Regions from separate parts of the Kitasatospora sp. NPDC056184 genome, predicted to be linked through region 1. Evidence: riboswitches for the same ligand, from Rfam matches in the RefSeq annotation. Region 1 holds a riboswitch; the other holds the start of a gene.
What was found. A riboswitch is a leader RNA that binds a small molecule or an ion and turns the genes downstream of it on or off. The one in region 1 is predicted to bind thiamine pyrophosphate.
Positions count from the first base shown of each region.

Region 2: another riboswitch for thiamine pyrophosphate. It lies ahead of thiC (phosphomethylpyrimidine synthase ThiC); the one in region 1 lies ahead of ACFC0B_RS18075 (purine-cytosine permease family protein).

Region 1 is NZ_JBHJUI010000008.1:125,488-133,094, reverse strand. It holds gene ACFC0B_RS18080 (S1C family serine protease) at 1-1,620, opposite strand, end outside; TPP riboswitch at 1,803-1,950, shown strand; gene ACFC0B_RS18075 (purine-cytosine permease family protein) at 1,944-3,410, shown strand; gene ACFC0B_RS18070 (glycerophosphodiester phosphodiesterase) at 3,506-4,363, shown strand; gene ACFC0B_RS18065 (ATP-binding protein) at 4,837-5,271, shown strand; gene ACFC0B_RS18060 (DUF5926 family protein) at 5,482-6,468, shown strand; gene ACFC0B_RS18055 (bifunctional DNA primase/polymerase) at 6,718-7,371, opposite strand.
Region 2 is NZ_JBHJUI010000007.1:85,903-93,509, forward strand. It holds gene ACFC0B_RS16265 (3-oxoacyl-ACP synthase III family protein) at 1-601, opposite strand, end outside; gene ACFC0B_RS16270 (SPFH domain-containing protein) at 795-2,324, opposite strand; gene ACFC0B_RS16275 (hypothetical protein) at 2,450-2,656, opposite strand; TPP riboswitch at 2,819-2,953, shown strand; gene thiC (phosphomethylpyrimidine synthase ThiC) at 2,949-4,811, shown strand; gene ACFC0B_RS16285 (nuclear transport factor 2 family protein) at 4,869-5,732, opposite strand; gene ACFC0B_RS16290 (helix-turn-helix domain-containing protein) at 5,846-6,646, shown strand; gene ACFC0B_RS16295 (VOC family protein) at 6,792-7,184, opposite strand; gene ACFC0B_RS16300 (metallophosphoesterase) at 7,406-7,607, opposite strand, start outside.

The sequences.
Region 1 (7,607 bases):
GCTGACCAGGGCGGGGCCGTTCTCGATCGGGCTGCCGCCGAGCTTGGTGATGACGTCGCCGGGCTTGAGGCCGGCCTGGTCGGCGGCGCCGCCGGGGGTGACGGGCGCCTGGCCCTGGATCTCGCGGGTCGAGATCTGCGCGCCGTCGCCCTTGTAGTCGTCGTTGCGCAGCACGTCGAGCTTGGCGTAGACCGGCTTGCCGGTCTTGATCAGGGTGTCGGCGACCCACTTGGCCTGGTTGATCGGGATCGCGAAGCCGAGGCCGATGGAGCCGGCCCGGCCGTTGCTGGAGGCGTTGGACTGGATCGCCGAGTTGATGCCGATCACGCCGCCGCCGGAGTCGAGCAGCGGGCCGCCGGAGTTGCCGGGGTTGATGGAGGCGTCGGTCTGCAGGGCGTTCATGTAGGAGGCCTGCGCGCCGGTCTCGTCGCCGGAGGCCACCGGGCGGTCCTTGGCGCTGATGATGCCGGTGGTGACGGTGGACTCCAGGCCGTACGGGGCGCCGATGGCGATGGTGGAGTCGCCGACGTTGACCTTGTCGGAGTCGGCCAGCGGAAGCGGCGTCAGCTTGTCCTTGGGCGGGCTGTCGAGCTTGATGACGGCGACGTCGTAGCCCTCGGCGCGGCCCAGCACCGAGGCGCCGTAGGAGGAGCCGTCGGCGAACTTGACGGTCAGCTTGCCGCCGCTGGTGGAGGCGGGCGCGACCACGTGGTTGTTGGTGAGGATGTGGCCCTCGGTGTCGAAGACGAAGCCGGTGCCGGTGCCCGACTCGCCGTTGCCCTGGGCCTTGATGGTGACGACGCTGGGCAGCGCCTTCTGCGCGATGCCGGCGACCGAGCCCGGGGCGGGCTCGTTCTTCTGGGTGTTGTTGGCCTGGACCGTGGTGGAGTTGCGGTCGGCCCTGGCGCTCACCGAGCGGTCGTCGCGGTCCGCGACGGCCACGCCGACCGCGCCGCCGGCCACGCCGGCCACCAGGGCGACGGCCGCGACCAGGGCGATCAGGCCGCCGCGCTTCTTGCGCGGGCCGCCGGGGCCGGGGGCGCCGGGGTACTCGCCCGGGTAGCCGAGCGGGCCGCCGGGACCGCCGGGGGCCCCGGGCGCGCCGGGGGTGATGTCGTGGGCGCCCCAGCCGCCGAGCGGCTGGCCGGCGCCGAACGGGTGGTGGTGCTGGCCGGTCGCACCCGGGCCCTGCGGGGCGCCCGGGGCGGCGAACGGGTCGTGCGCGGCCAGTGCCGGGGGAACCGGCGTGCCCGGGGCCGGGGTGGCGTACGGGTTGCCGCCGTACGGGGCGGCCGGCGGCGCGGCGGGAGCCGCGGGCGGCAGGACCGGCGGCGGAGCGTCGAGGTACCCGGACTCGACGGCCGGGGCGGGCGCCGGGGCGGCGGCCGGCTCCGGCGCGCCGACCTTGCTGAACGCCAGCGTGGGCGTGAACCCGCCGGAGCCCCCCTCGGCGGCCGGGGCCGGCCGGGCGGACGGGTCGGCTGCGGGCGTCGTTACGGGGGCGGGGGCGGCCGCAGGCTGCTGCGCCGGACCGTCAGAAGCGGAACCCACCACCCCCTGGCCGACGGAGAGCTGCTCCCCCTGCGGCCCGGTGGACCCAACCTCGCGCTCGGTGCTCACGGACGACCTCCATAGCTGACAGGACCAACAACCATAGTTTTTCGCACACCCGATTCGATTGCCGTAAGGACCCTTCTGAAGAACTCATAAGAATCCTTAGCCGGGCCCGACAGCCGCCGCAGCGCCGCGTCCGACCCGGCCCGCCTTGGCGTTCCCCCCGACGGCGACTAGCCTGTCGCTCCGAACTGACACGCGGGAGCTTGGACCCACCAGGCTGAGAGTGCGCCGGTCGACCGTACGCCACGGACCCCGTGGACGGCCGTCGAGGGGGCGCAGACCGCCGGAACCTGTCCGGGTAATGCCGGCGTAGGGAGAAATCGGCCATGCCGTCCGCTTCATCGTCCTCGTCCTCGGGCGCGCCCGCGTCCGCGCACGTCCCCCCGCAGCAGGACGCCGCGGGCACCGCCCCCGGTTCCCCCGAAGGGAGCACCGCGCCCGCGGCCACCGCCGTCCTGGAGCCCGCGGCCCGGACCGAGGCGCCGCTGGTGCTGGACACCGAACCGCCCCGCACCCTGGGCTTCCGCGACCACTTCGCGCTCTGGATGAACCTCGGCGTCTCGCTGATCGGGTTCACCACCGCGGCGACCGTGCTCGGCGCCAAGGGGAGCGAGCTGTCGCTGGCCGCCGCCGTGACCGCGATCGTGGCCGGCACCGCGGTCGGCACCGCGATGCTCGGGGTGGCCGCGCTGATCGGCGCGCGCACCGGCGCGCCCGCCATGGCGAACCTGCGCGGCCTGTTCGGCACCCGGCTGTCCTACGTGCCGACGGTGCTCAACATCGTCCAGTGCATCGGCTGGGGCGTCTACGAGCTGCTGACGATCGCGCTCGGCGCGCAGACGGTGGTCGGCACCGAGGGCTACCGCTGGGTCTTCGTGGTGCTGGCCGGCGCGGTGACCACCGCACTGACCATCTGGCCGCTCGGCGCGATCGCGGTGCTGCGCCGCTTCGTCGCGGTCGCGGTGGCGGTCGCGATGGTCTACTTCACCGTCCAGCTCGGCCGGCACGGCGTCCCGGACCCGGGCGCGGGCAACTGGCACGGCTTCCTGCGGGCGACGGACGCGATGATCGCGGTGTCCATCTCCTTCGTCCCGCTCGCCGCCGACTACACCCGGCACTCGCGCACCCCGCGCGCGGCGTTCTGGGGCAGCTTCTCCGGCTACACGATGGCGCAGGTCTGGTGCTACGTGCTCGGGCTGATGGCGCTGCTGCAGGCGGACGGCGACCCCGCCCGGATCTTCGACTCCTTCCTGGGCGTCTGGGCCGGCTGGCTGTTCCTTCTGGTGCTGGTGCTGCGCGAGACCGACCAGTCCTTCGCGAACGTGTACTCGACCGCGATGTCGATCCACAACCTGCTGCCCAGGGTCGACCGCCGGGTGCTGACCGGCGGCATCGGTGTGCTGATCACCGTGCTCGCGCTGCAGATCACCGAGTTCACCGACTCCTACTACGCCTTCCTGGGGCTGATCGGCTCGGTCTTCGTGCCGATGTTCGCGGTGCTGGCGGTCGACTACTTCCTCGGCGCCGGGCGGCGCGGCTGGGACCTCTCCGCCGACGCGCCCTCGCGCTGGCTGATGCTGCTGCCGTGGGCGCTGGGCTTCGCCGCCTACCAGCTGATCGCGCCGACCGCGGTGGCCGGCTGGTGGACGGACCTCTGGACCTCCGCGCAGGAGGCGCTGCACTTCACCCCGCAGGAGTGGACCTCGGCCTCGCTGTTCGGCTTCCTGGTGCCGGCCCTGGCCACCTGGGCGCTCACCCCGCTCACCCGGGGCCGGGGCGCCGAGGCGCGCTGACCCCGGCCCGGCGCCGCGGGCCCGGAGGCGAGACGGCCCCGCAGGTTGGGGCGGTCGTCGCCTCCGCGTCATGTACGCGGCCTATCGTGTAGGGCGTGACCAGCCCTGATGTCTCGCCCGCGACGGCCCGCACCGCTCCGCCCGTCCAGGTGATCGCCCACCGCGGTTCCTCGTTCGCCCTGCCCGAGCACACCCTCGCCGCCTACCGCCGGGCGCTCACCGAGGGGGCGGACGCCCTGGAGTGCGACGTGCGGGTGACCGCCGACGGGCAGCTGGTCTGCGTGCACGACCGGCGGATCGGCCGGGTCTCGGACGGCCGGGGCACGGTGTCCGCGATGACGCTGGCGGAGCTGGAGGCGCACGACTTCGGCGCCTGGAAGACCGGCCGGCCGAGCGAGGACCCGGAGCTGCGCGGGGTGCTGCGGCTGGAGAGCCTGCTGGAGCTGGTGGTGGACTGCGGGCGCCCGGTGGACCTCGCGATCGAGACCAAGCACCCGGTGCGGTTCCGCGGCCGGGTGGAGTCCGAGCTGCTGCGGATGCTGGACCGGTTCGGGATCGGCGGCGGCGCCAGCGGCGGCACGGACGGCGGCGGTACGGACGGCCGGGACCACGGCGTCAACGCCCGGATCATGAGCTTCTCCTCCCTCGCGCTCGCCCGGGTCGCGGCGACCGCGCCGCAGTACCAGCGGGTCTTCCTGTTCGAGCGCGGCCTGGTGCTGCGCGGGCGGCTGCGCCCGGGCGCGCCGCTGCCGGGCGGGGCGCGGATCGCCGGTCCCGGCATCGAGCTGGTGCGGGCCCGGCCGGGGCTGGTGACCAGGCTGCGCGAGCTCGGCCACCAGGTGCACGTGTGGACCGTCGACGAGCCGGCCGACGTCGAGCTCTGCCTGGAGCTCGGGGTGTCGGCGATCATCACCAACCGTCCGGCGGAGGTCCTGGCCCAGCTCGGCCGCTGACCCCGGCGGCCGACCCCGGCGACCGGTACCGGCCCGGGGCGGGTGGTCGTCCCGTGATGCGTGGTACCGCTGTGGTGAACCGTTCAATCACCATCGGCCGTTGACCGTCTTGGTAGGGACTCAAACCTTTCGACAACGATTTCTGCCGCAATTCATACAGTTTCACGACACAGGGTGAGCATCGAATCACCTCTCGCGCACCGACGGTGGACGGCCGTCAAATGTCCGCGCGGGATCGCCGCACGGTCGTTTCCGACGTATTGCCAAGGGGCATCCATCCCTCGGCATACGCTGAAGGAGGTCCGGGGGTGGCGTTGATGGTGGCGCGTGAAGTGCCGACTTCATCGACCATGGCGGTGCCGCACGGCCCAGCGAGTGTCGGGGTCGCGCGGCGCCGACTGCGTCGAGATCTGGGAGACCGCGAGATACCGGAACCGGTCATTGATGATGCCGTTCTGATCCTTTCCGAACTTTTGAGCAACGCTTGTCGCTACGCCCGTCCGCTCGGGCCCCTGCCCGCACTCGGCCGGGGCGCCCGCGCCGGAGCCGTCGAACCCCTGCTGGTCGGCGGACCGTCACGGAGCGGCGGGCCGGGCGCACCGGCCGCCGTGCCGGGCGAGGCCGGCGAGGACCCGGGCGGCGTCCTGGTCCGCTGGCAGATGCACGCGGACGGCGTGCTGACCCTGGAGGTCACCGACGGCGGGGCGCAGACCCGGCCGGCGCCGTCCAGCCCCTCGCTGACCTCGCACGGCGGTCGCGGACTGAGCATCGTGGACCAGCTGGCCAGCGACTGGGGCGTGCGCGACGCCCCCGGCGAGGTGACCGTCTGGGCGGCCCTGCCGGCCCGGGCGCGGCACGCCCGGCGGACCGGCGGCGGGCACCACGGCAGCGGCCACCACGGCGGCTGAACGGCCGGTCGCCAGGACCGGTCGGCACCACGACGGTCGGCACCACGACCGGGTCGGCCACCGGGCCGGCCGAACGGCGGGCACGGCCCCCGCAGCGCCCGGGCGGCGGGCACCGCGGGCCCGCCCGCGCCCCGGCGCACGCCCACCCGCCCGGGGAACGTCAGTAGGCTGCCGGGAGCACAACACCACCGTTCCCGGGAGAGCCGCACCATGGGCAAGAAGGCCGCCAAGAAGGCGCCGCAGCGCAGCCAGTCCACCCCCGCCGCCACGGGCGAGATCCCCGTGGTCGGGGCCCGCGAGAACTGCCCCTGCGGCTCGGGCCGCCGCTACAAGGCCTGTCACGGCCGGGAGGCCTCGCACGCCGTCCAGGAGCTGGTGCACCGCCCGTTCGAGGGCCTGCAGGGCGAGGCCGACTGGGTGGCGCTGCGCGAGCTGGTGCCCGCCGCCACCGTGCCGCTGACGCTGGCCCCCGAGGTGGCCGCGACGGCCACCGGCGAGGTGCCCTCGGTCACCCTGGCCACCGTGCTGCCGCTGGCCTGGCCCGCGCTGCGCCGCCAGGACGGCTCGATCCTGCTGGGCCTGCAGACCCAGTCGTCCTCCGGCGACCTGAGCCGCGACCTCGCGGACGCCCTGGAGCTGGCGCTCGCCACCGAGCCGGGCACCCCGGTGCCGGCCCGCCGGACCGTGCCGGGCGGCCGCCGCCTGCAGGACCTGCTGGACGCCTCCGCCGCCTTCGAGCCGGCCGTGCACACCGGCTTCGAGTTCTGGCTGGAGGACGCCGGGACCGCGACCGGCGAGGTGGCCGCCTCGCTGGAGCGCGCCAACGCCTCGGCGATCCCCACCGAGAAGCTCACCGGCGTCGACGCCGCCTACTGGTGCGGCACCCCGGACAAGAACCACCTGCGCTGGGTGATGACGGTGCCGGAGGAGCAGCTGCTGGACGCGCTGGCCCGGCTGACCGCCGCCGAGCAGTCCGCGATCGGCCCGGACACCCGCCTGGTCGGCTCGTTCCGGGCGCACGGCCTGACCGTGCCGGTCTGGGACCTGCCGCTCGGGATGACCGCGGCCGACTGCGAGAAGCCGGCCGCGGAGTTCGCCGAGCGGCTCGCCGCGACGCTCGCCGACCCGGCCCCGCTGACCGCCGACGAGCGGCGGGCCCGCGCGAACCTGGTGAACCGTCAGGTCACCCTGAACTAAAGGCGGGACGGAACACCGGGGCCACGCCCGGCCGATCCACGTGATACGCGTCACATTGGCGCCCGCAACCCGCAATTTCCGGGCTACGAGGGCGTCTTGGAAATTGGCGCGGGCGCGGATCCTTGTTACTGTCTAAAGAGTCCGGTCGCTGGTGCATCCCCCGTCGCCAGCGGCCGGATCTTTTGTTTTCCGAACGCCCCACGCGGGGGCCGGTCGGCCGTGCCCGATCAGTACGTCGACGACGGATCGTCAGTACGCCGAGCGGCCGCTGTCCAGCTGGACCGCCGCCGCCACCAACTCGCCCAGCAGCGGCTCGACCTGCGGCAGCCAGACGCCGCCGTCGGCGTCCTGCCGCGGCGGCAGCACCCAGCGCACCCGGTCGCCGTCCCCGCCGCCGGGCGGCAGCGGCAGGAAGCCGCCCACCCCGTGGTAGCGCAACGACCCCGGCACCCAGGGGAGTTGGACGAGCATCTCGCCGAGCGCGTCGAGCGAGTAGGGGGCGACCAGCATCGCGTACCGGTCGGGCATCGCCAGCACCGGGCCGAGCCGCAGCCGCAGCGCGGCCAGGTAGGCGAGCGCGCGGGCGCCGGCCGCCGCCGGGAGGCTGACCGCGCAGACCGTCCGGCCGGTCGCGAGCAGCACCGGGGCGTCCGGGCAGCGCCGCTCCCACCACCAGCGCACCATCCGGGCGTCGGTGGTGGCCGCGAGCAGCGGCGGGTCGTGCGGATGGGCGCCCGGCACGGGGCAGTCCGGGTCGCCGCAGGAGCAGTGTCCGCCGGCGAGCAGGACGGCGCCGGGGACGACGGGCCAGCGGTGCCCGGCGGCTGCCGTCAGGGCCCCGGCCAGCCGGTCCGCCCGGGCCGACCGGCGCTTCGGGTCGTCGCGCAGTGGGTTGTCGCGCATTGGCACCCGTTCCTTTCCGTGACCGCTCGGTGGCTCCGCCCCGCGGTCGCCGGACCGGCCGCCGCCGCGCGTCCGGGGAGGCCGGACCGGCCCGCGAACCGGAGGGAGGGAAGCGGCCGGGATCCGGGTCGGGAAGGACCGGGGCCGGACGGCTGGCGGGGCGGACGGCGGGTACGGACGGCGGTGCGGACAACGGCGCGGGCCCGGAGCACGCGGTGGAGCACGATGTGAAAGGA
Region 2 (7,607 bases), on a different contig from region 1:
CGGTCTCGGTGTCCACGTCGAGGATGCCGCCGCGCTCCACCGCCTCGACGACCACGGCGGCGCCCGCGTCGCCGAAGGTGTAGCCCGCGAAGCCGTCGCGGAACTCCTCCGCGCCGCGCGGGTCGCGGCGCATCGCCCGGCTGGGCGTCTCGCCGGTGACCACCAGGGCCCGCCGGGCCCGGCCGGCCAGGATCATCGCACGGGCCAGGTCGATCCCGTTGAGGAAGCTGTTGCAGGCGTTGCTGACGTCGAACGCGTGGGCGCGGGAGCCGAGTTCGGCCTGGACGAGGTGGGCGGTCGCGGGCTCGGCGACGTCCCGGGTGGCGGAGGCGAAGAGCAGCAGGTCGAGGTCGAGCGGGTGCAGTCCGCGGGAGTCCAGGGCGCGCCGGGCGGCCCCGACGGCCAGGGTGGAGGCGTACTCGCCGTCGGCGGCGAAGTGCCGGGTGACGATGCCGGTGGCCTTCTCGAAGGTCCGCTCCGGCAGGCGCAGCCGGCCGCCGGCGGTGATCTCGTCCTGGAGCTGCCGGGAGGTCAGTCGGCGGGCGGGGAGGTGGGATCCGACGGCGGTGATGCCGATCCGCGCGGTGGCTGCTGGATGCATGCCCTCATCGTCCGGCGCACCCGGTCGCGGGGGGGGGGGGGGCCCGGCGGGGGGGGGGGCCCCCCCGGGCGCCCAAACCCCCCCGCCGGCGGGGGGGGCCTGGGGGCGCCACCCCCCCCCCCCCCCCCCCCCCCGGGCCCCCCCCCCCCCCCCCCCCCCCCCCCGCCCCCCGCGACCGGGCTACCCAAACGCGTCAGTCCTGGTCGGGGGCCTGCTCGGCGAAGCCCGCGGGCACCGCGTCCACCGGCCCCGCGTCCACCGGTGCGGCGTCCAGCGGCACCGGGACGGCCGCCTGCGCCGCCGACGCCGGTCCCGCCCCCGGGCCGGCGCCGTCCGGGCCGACGGTGGACAGCAGCTGCCGGGCCAGCCCGAGCCCGGTGCCGCCCATCGCGAGCGCCTTGGCGAACAGCTCGCCCATCCCGTCGGCCCCGTTCAGCAGCACCATGTGCTCGACGTTGCCGAAGGACTCCGCGGCGGCCCGGACGATCTGCGGCCACTGCTCCGCCAACTCCTGCGCCACCACGGCGTCCTGGTTCTCGGCCAGGGCGTTGGCGCGCGCCTTGATGCCCTCGGCCCGGGCCAGCCCGATCGCCCGCGCCGCCGCCGCGTCGGCCAGACCGCGCGCCTCGGCCGCCGACGCCTCCGCCTGCCCGGTCGCCGTGGTCGCCTCGGCCTGCGCCAGCCCGCGCACCCGGGTGGCCTCGGCGTCCGCCTCGGCCGCGATGCGCACCCGGCTGGCCTCGGCGGCCGCCGCCAGCTCGGTCTCCCGGGCCTGCGCCTGCGCGGCCGAGATCCGCGCGTCGCGGGCCGCCTCGGCGGAGGTGCGGGTGTCGTACGCGCGGGCGTCGGCGGGCTTGCGCACGTCGATCTGGAGCTGCTGCTCCTTGCGCTGCGCCTCCAGCTCGGCGACCCGGGTCTCCTGGACCACCACCTCCTGCCGGGAGGCGGCGTCCGCGAGCGGACCGGCCTGCCGGGCGCGGGCGGTGGCGGTGTCCATCTCGGCCTGGTACGAGGACTGCTGGATCTCGCTGTTGCGGGTCGCCTCGGCCTTGCGGGCGGCGGCCTCCTGCTCGGCCTCGGTGGCCAGCCGGTCCGCCGCGGCCTGGGCGATCCGGGCGTCCCGCTGGACGGCGGCGGCGTGCGGGATGGCGAGGTTCTTGATGTAGCCGGTCGGGTCGATGATCTCCTGGATCTGCAGGGTGTCGATGATCAGCCCGAGCTTCTCCATCTCCAGCCCGGAGGCGGCCCTGGTCTCGCCGGTGAGCCGCTCGCGGTCGCGGATCATGTCCTCGACGGTGAGCCCGCCGACGATCGAGCGCAGGTGGCCGGCGAAGACGTTGTGGACGCGCTGGCTGATCAGCTTCTGCTGGTCCAGGAAGCGGCGGGCGGCGTTGGCGATCGAGACGTCGTCGTCGCCGACCTTGAAGATCACCACGCCCTTCACCCGGACCGGGATGCCCTGGGTGGTGACGCACTCGACGTTCAGCTCGGCCTCGTTGAGGTCCAGCGAGAGCCGCCGCACCCCCTGCAGGCCGGGGGTGACGAGGGTGCCGCGCCCGGTGACGATCCGGAAGCCCAGACCGTCGCCGACCCCCTCGGTGCGGTGCCGGGAGCCGGAGATGATCAGTGCCTCGTTCGGCTCGGCCACCCGCCACATGAGTTTGAAGAGCGTGATCCCGATGATCACTGCCCCGGCGGCCGCCGAGGCGATGATGATTCCCATGGTTCAACTCCCCCTTCCGGCGCAGCAGATGCGCCGATTCGGATTGTCCGCCCGGGCCGGTCCCGGGAAAAGGGAAGTGACATGACCCACCGTCACAAGGTCGTCACCGGAGGGTCATCGGAGTGTCACGGGCCGATCGGCGCCACGTACACCGTCCGCGGCGGCTGGTACTCGATCACCACCACCGGCGTCCCGACCGTCAGCCGCTCGCCGGGCACCGCCAGGTAGGCGAGGAACGCCTCGGTGCCCTGGCGCTCCGGCACGTGCACCATCACCTCGCCGACCAGCCCCGCGCCAACCGCCCCGGTGACCCGCCCCGTGCTCCCGACCACGCCGGCCTCCTCGCCTCGTCCGCTACGGGGCCAGTCTGCCCGCAGCGGCGGCCTCGCGCCCCCCGTTCACCGTCCGGACCTCGACGTTCCCCCTCCCCGACCCGCTCTGGACCTCCGGCGATCGGCTCGCTACGGTGTTGGACGTCATGCGCGGGCAACACCGCCTGCGGACGCGGGAGCTCGGAGCACCGGGCTGAGAGGGCGCTGAACGGGACGTCGACGGACGGACCGGCGGCTGCGTCGACCGCAGGAACCTGACCGGGTAATGCCGGCGTAGGGAGTTTGAGGTCCGATGACCACCTTCGATGCACAGCCGCAGTCTGCCCAGGCCCAGGCCCAGGCCCAGGACCAGGACCAGGACCGGTCCGGCCCGGGAGCCGCCGTCACCAGCGCGGGCACCGGCTACCCCACCCCGGCCTGGCGCAAGGCCCACCGCGAGGGGTCCCGCCCCGACCTGCGCGTGCCGTACCGCGAGGTCGTGCTCACCAACGGGAGGACCGTCCCGCTCTACGACACCTCCGGGCCGTACACCGACCCCGCCTACGAGCCCGACGTGCGGCGCGGCCTGCCCGCCCTGCGCGACGCCTGGATCCGCCAGCGCGGCGACGTCGAGGAGTACGACGGCCGCGAGGCGCGGCCCGAGGACGACGGCATCCGGCACACCTCGCCGCGCGGCGGCGACCTGCGCAACCTCGACGCGGTCTTCCCCGGCCGCCCGCGCCGCCCGCTGCGCGGCCGCGACGGTGCCGCGGTCACCCAGCTCGGGTACGCCAAGCGCGGGATCGTCACGCCCGAGATGGAGTTCGTGGCCCTGCGCGAGGGCCTGGCGCCCGAGTTCGTCCGCGAGGAGGTCGCCCGCGGCCGCGCCGTCATCCCGGTCAACGTGAACCACCCCGAGGTCGAGCCGGCGATCATCGGCACCAACTTCCTGGTGAAGATCAACGCCAACATCGGCAACTCGGCCGTCACCTCCTCGATCGAGGAGGAGGTGGAGAAGATGACCTGGGCCACCCGCTGGGGCGCCGACACCGTCATGGACCTCTCCACCGGCCGCAACATCCACACCACCCGCGAGTGGATCCTGCGCAACTCCCCCGTGCCGATCGGCACCGTCCCGCTCTACCAGGCGCTGGAGAAGGTCGACGGCAGGGCCGAGGAGCTCAGCTGGGACGTCTACCGCGACACGATCGTCGAGCAGTGCGAGCAGGGCGTCGACTACATGACGGTGCACGCCGGCGTGCTGCTGCGCTACGTGCCGCTGACCGCCCGCCGCAAGACCGGCATCGTCTCGCGCGGCGGCTCGATCATGGCCGCCTGGTGTCTGGCGCACCATCAGGAGAACTTCCTCTACACCAACTTCGAGGAGCTCTGCGACATCCTGGCGCGCTACGACGTCACCTTCTCCCTCGGTGACGGCCTGCGCCCCGGCTCGATCGCCGACGCCAACGACGAGGCGCAGTTCGCCGAGCTGCAGACCCTGGGCGAGCTGGGCCGGATCGCCCGGGCCAAGGACGTCCAGGTGATGATCGAGGGGCCGGGCCACGTCCCGATGCACAAGATCAAGGAGAACATGGATCTCCAGAAGGAGATCTGCGACGAGGCCCCCTTCTACACCCTGGGCCCGCTCACCACCGACGTCGCGCCCGGCTACGACCACATCACCTCGGGCATCGGCGCCGCGATGATCGCCTGGTGGGGCACCGCGATGCTCTGCTACGTCACCCCCAAGGAGCACCTGGGCCTGCCCAACCGCGACGACGTGAAGACCGGCGTCATCACCTACAAGATCGCCGCCCACGCCGCCGACCTCGCCAAGGGCCACCCCGGCGCCCAGGCCTGGGACGACGCCCTCTCCGACGCCCGCTTCGAGTTCCGCTGGGAGGACCAGTTCAACCTGGCCCTCGACCCGGAGACGGCCCGCGACTTCCACGACGAGACCCTCCCCGCCGAGCCCGCCAAGACCGCCCACTTCTGCTCGATGTGCGGTCCGAAGTTCTGCTCGATGAAGATCTCCCAGAAGATCCGCGACGAGCACGGCGACGGCTCCACCGCGGTCGGCTCCGGCTACGACGCGGATGCCCTGGCCGGCATGGCCGAGAAGTCCGCCGAGTTCGCCGCCCAGGGCAACAAGGTCTACCTCCCCCTGGCCGACTGACCCGCGACACCCGAGCGCCGCCCCGGTCGCCCCGGGGCGGCGCTGTGCCGTCCCCGGCTACTCCTCGGCGCCGCCGAAGACCATGCGGTGTCCGCGCGCGGTGTCCAGGTACTCGCGGACGCGGTGGATCAGCCCGTCGCGGAGTTCGAAGACGAGGCAGTAGTCGTTGGCGTAGTGGCGGCCGTCGGCGAGCGTCGCGGTCATGGTCTCCTCCACGACCACGCGCTCGCCGTCGGCGTGGAAGCCGTGGAAGGCGACGTCGACGTCACCGGCGAACAGGCGGGAGAAGTCCTCGGCGAGGAAGCGCGTGATCGCCGCCCTTCCGACCATGTGGCTGGGGCGGTCCAGCGCGGTGGCCGTCGCGTTCCCCGGAGGTGCCAGCCACTCGGCGTCCTCGGTGAAGACCGCGGAGATCTCATCGGCGTCGTGGGTGGCGAACGCCTTCCAGGCGGCCCGGACGACGTCGCGGCTGCTCGCCGGGTCGCGGTCGGGGCGGGCACCGGTCCGGGCGGGGGCCGAGGGAGCGGCCTCCAGCGTGCGGCGGATCACCGTCGAACCGTGCTCGACGAACTCGGCGATCGGTGCGGCCAGGGCGTCGGGCAGGACATCGATGTGCCACACGAATCTCGTCCGGCCGCCGGCCTCCGGAAGGGCCTGCATGGACGCGTGGTGGTGGGACGGGTGGAGGCTTCCGCCGACGACCGTGTAGGCGACCCGCATCGCCTCGTGGTCGAGGTCGACGAGCCGTTCGAGCACGATCGTGCCGTCGGCGAAGGTGACGGTGCGCGTGTCCGAGCTCAGCCGGGTGCCGGTGACGAACCCGGGTGCCATCCGCTCGTGCACCGCGCCGTAGTCGCTGAGCACCGACCACACCGCTTCGGGGCGGGCATCGATGACGATTTCCTTGTGGATCGAGGCCATGGACGGTTCCCTTCGTGTCATCACGTGAGCCCCAGCATCCGGGGCGGTGGCGCCGGAGGTCTTGAAGATCCTTGCGGGCCGTCCTGTCCTACCCGGCGGGTACCGTTCGCGGCATGCTGTCCGCCTCGACCCTCGCCGCCCGGCCGGAGTTCACCGTGACCGTGGTGGGGTGCCGCTCCGACCACGCCCGGTGGTCGCGGCCGGAGACCCGCGACGACCACCGGCTGGTGCTGGTGCGACGCGGCAGGTTCCGGCGGTCGGCCGACGGCGCCGACGCCGATCTGGACCGGACCACGGCCTACGTGGGCACGCCCGGCGAACAGGAGCGCTTCGCGCACCCGGCCGGCGGCGACGTCTGCACGTCGGTCAGCTTCGAGCCCTCCCTCCTCGGGCGCCCGCCCGCCGCGACGACGGTGCACGTCGACGCGCGCGTCGATCTCGCCCACCGCCGTCTGGTGGCCGCCGCGGGCACCGGCGACATCGACTACGCGCTGGCGGAGGAACTGCTCCGCCTCGTCGCGGCCGCGGCCGGCGGGCCGACCGTCCGCTCCCGGCCGGCCGACCGGGCACTGGCCGCGGCGGCGCGCGAGGCGATCATCGAAGAGGCCCCGGAGGCCGCGGGGCTCTGCGCACTGGCCGCGCTGCTGGAGGTGTCGCCCTACCGGCTGAGCCGGGTGTTCTCCAGGGAGACGGGCGTCCCGCTGACCCGCTACCGCAACCGGGTGCGCGTCGCCCGGGCCATGGACCGGATCGCCGAGGGCGAACCCGGCCTCGCCGACCTGGCGGCACAGCTCGGCTTCGCCGACCAGGCGCACCTGACCCGCACCATCCGCGAGCACGTGGGACACACCCCCACGGCGCTGCGCCGGCTGCTCGCCCCGGCCCGCACCCGCCCCGGGCCGACGGGCCGGTGAAGGTGCCGCCTTCGGGCCGAAGTCGTCCTTGACGATTTCGGGGAGGCCGTCCACATTCCGGAGCCGTTCGGCTTCACCCTCGACACCGCGGTTCTGCTTCCGTACTGACGGGCTCGCCCGGTACGGCGCCCGGGGGCGCCGGAGGTCAGGCGGCGTCCTCGGGGTACCAGCGGAGTTCGACGGTGTTGCCGTCCGGGTCCTGGACGTAGACGGAGGTGGCGTTGCCGCGGGCGCCGTAGCGCTGGACGGGGCCCTCCAGGACCGTGAAGGTGCCGGCGGCGATGACCTCCTGCCAGTCGAGCGGGTCGACGGTGAGACAGATGTGGTCGACGTTGGACTCGCCGCGCGGGCGGTCGGTCAGGTCGATGATCGTCTCGGGGGTGATCCGGACCGACACGAACGGGGCCTTCCCGGCCCGCCACTCGTCGACCCGGACCGGCTCCAGGCCCAGCTGCCCGCTGTAGAACTCCAGCGAGCGCTCGACGTCGCGGACGTTGAGCACGAGGTGGTCGAAGGCCTTCACGCGGAGGGCGGTCATGGTGGCTCCAGTCGGGAGGGAGGCTGCCGGGTGACGTCTTCCACGATCCGCCGGGCGGCCGGTCCCATCAAGGGGCGGTCGGTGAACGATCATTGAGCCGGACTGAATGACGGGAGGGGTGCACAGGGCGTTCGTCCGGGCGGCGGCGGACTCGGCGGCCGACTCGGTGACGGCCCCCGAGTAGCCCCGGAGCAGCCCCGGGGCGGGCCGGGCCCCGCGGGTCAGACCGGGAGGCGGGAGACCAGCAGCCGGCCCTCCATCGTCACGCCGCCGTCCATGGCGACGGCCAGTTCGTCCGCGTAGACGTACGGGCCCGGGACGTGCGGCGGCATGCCGTCGTCGGCGTGCACCGCGCCGGTGAGGTACGGGATCGGGCTGTGCCCGTGCACGACGCGCGCGCCGCCGTAGGTGTCCAGCAGCTCG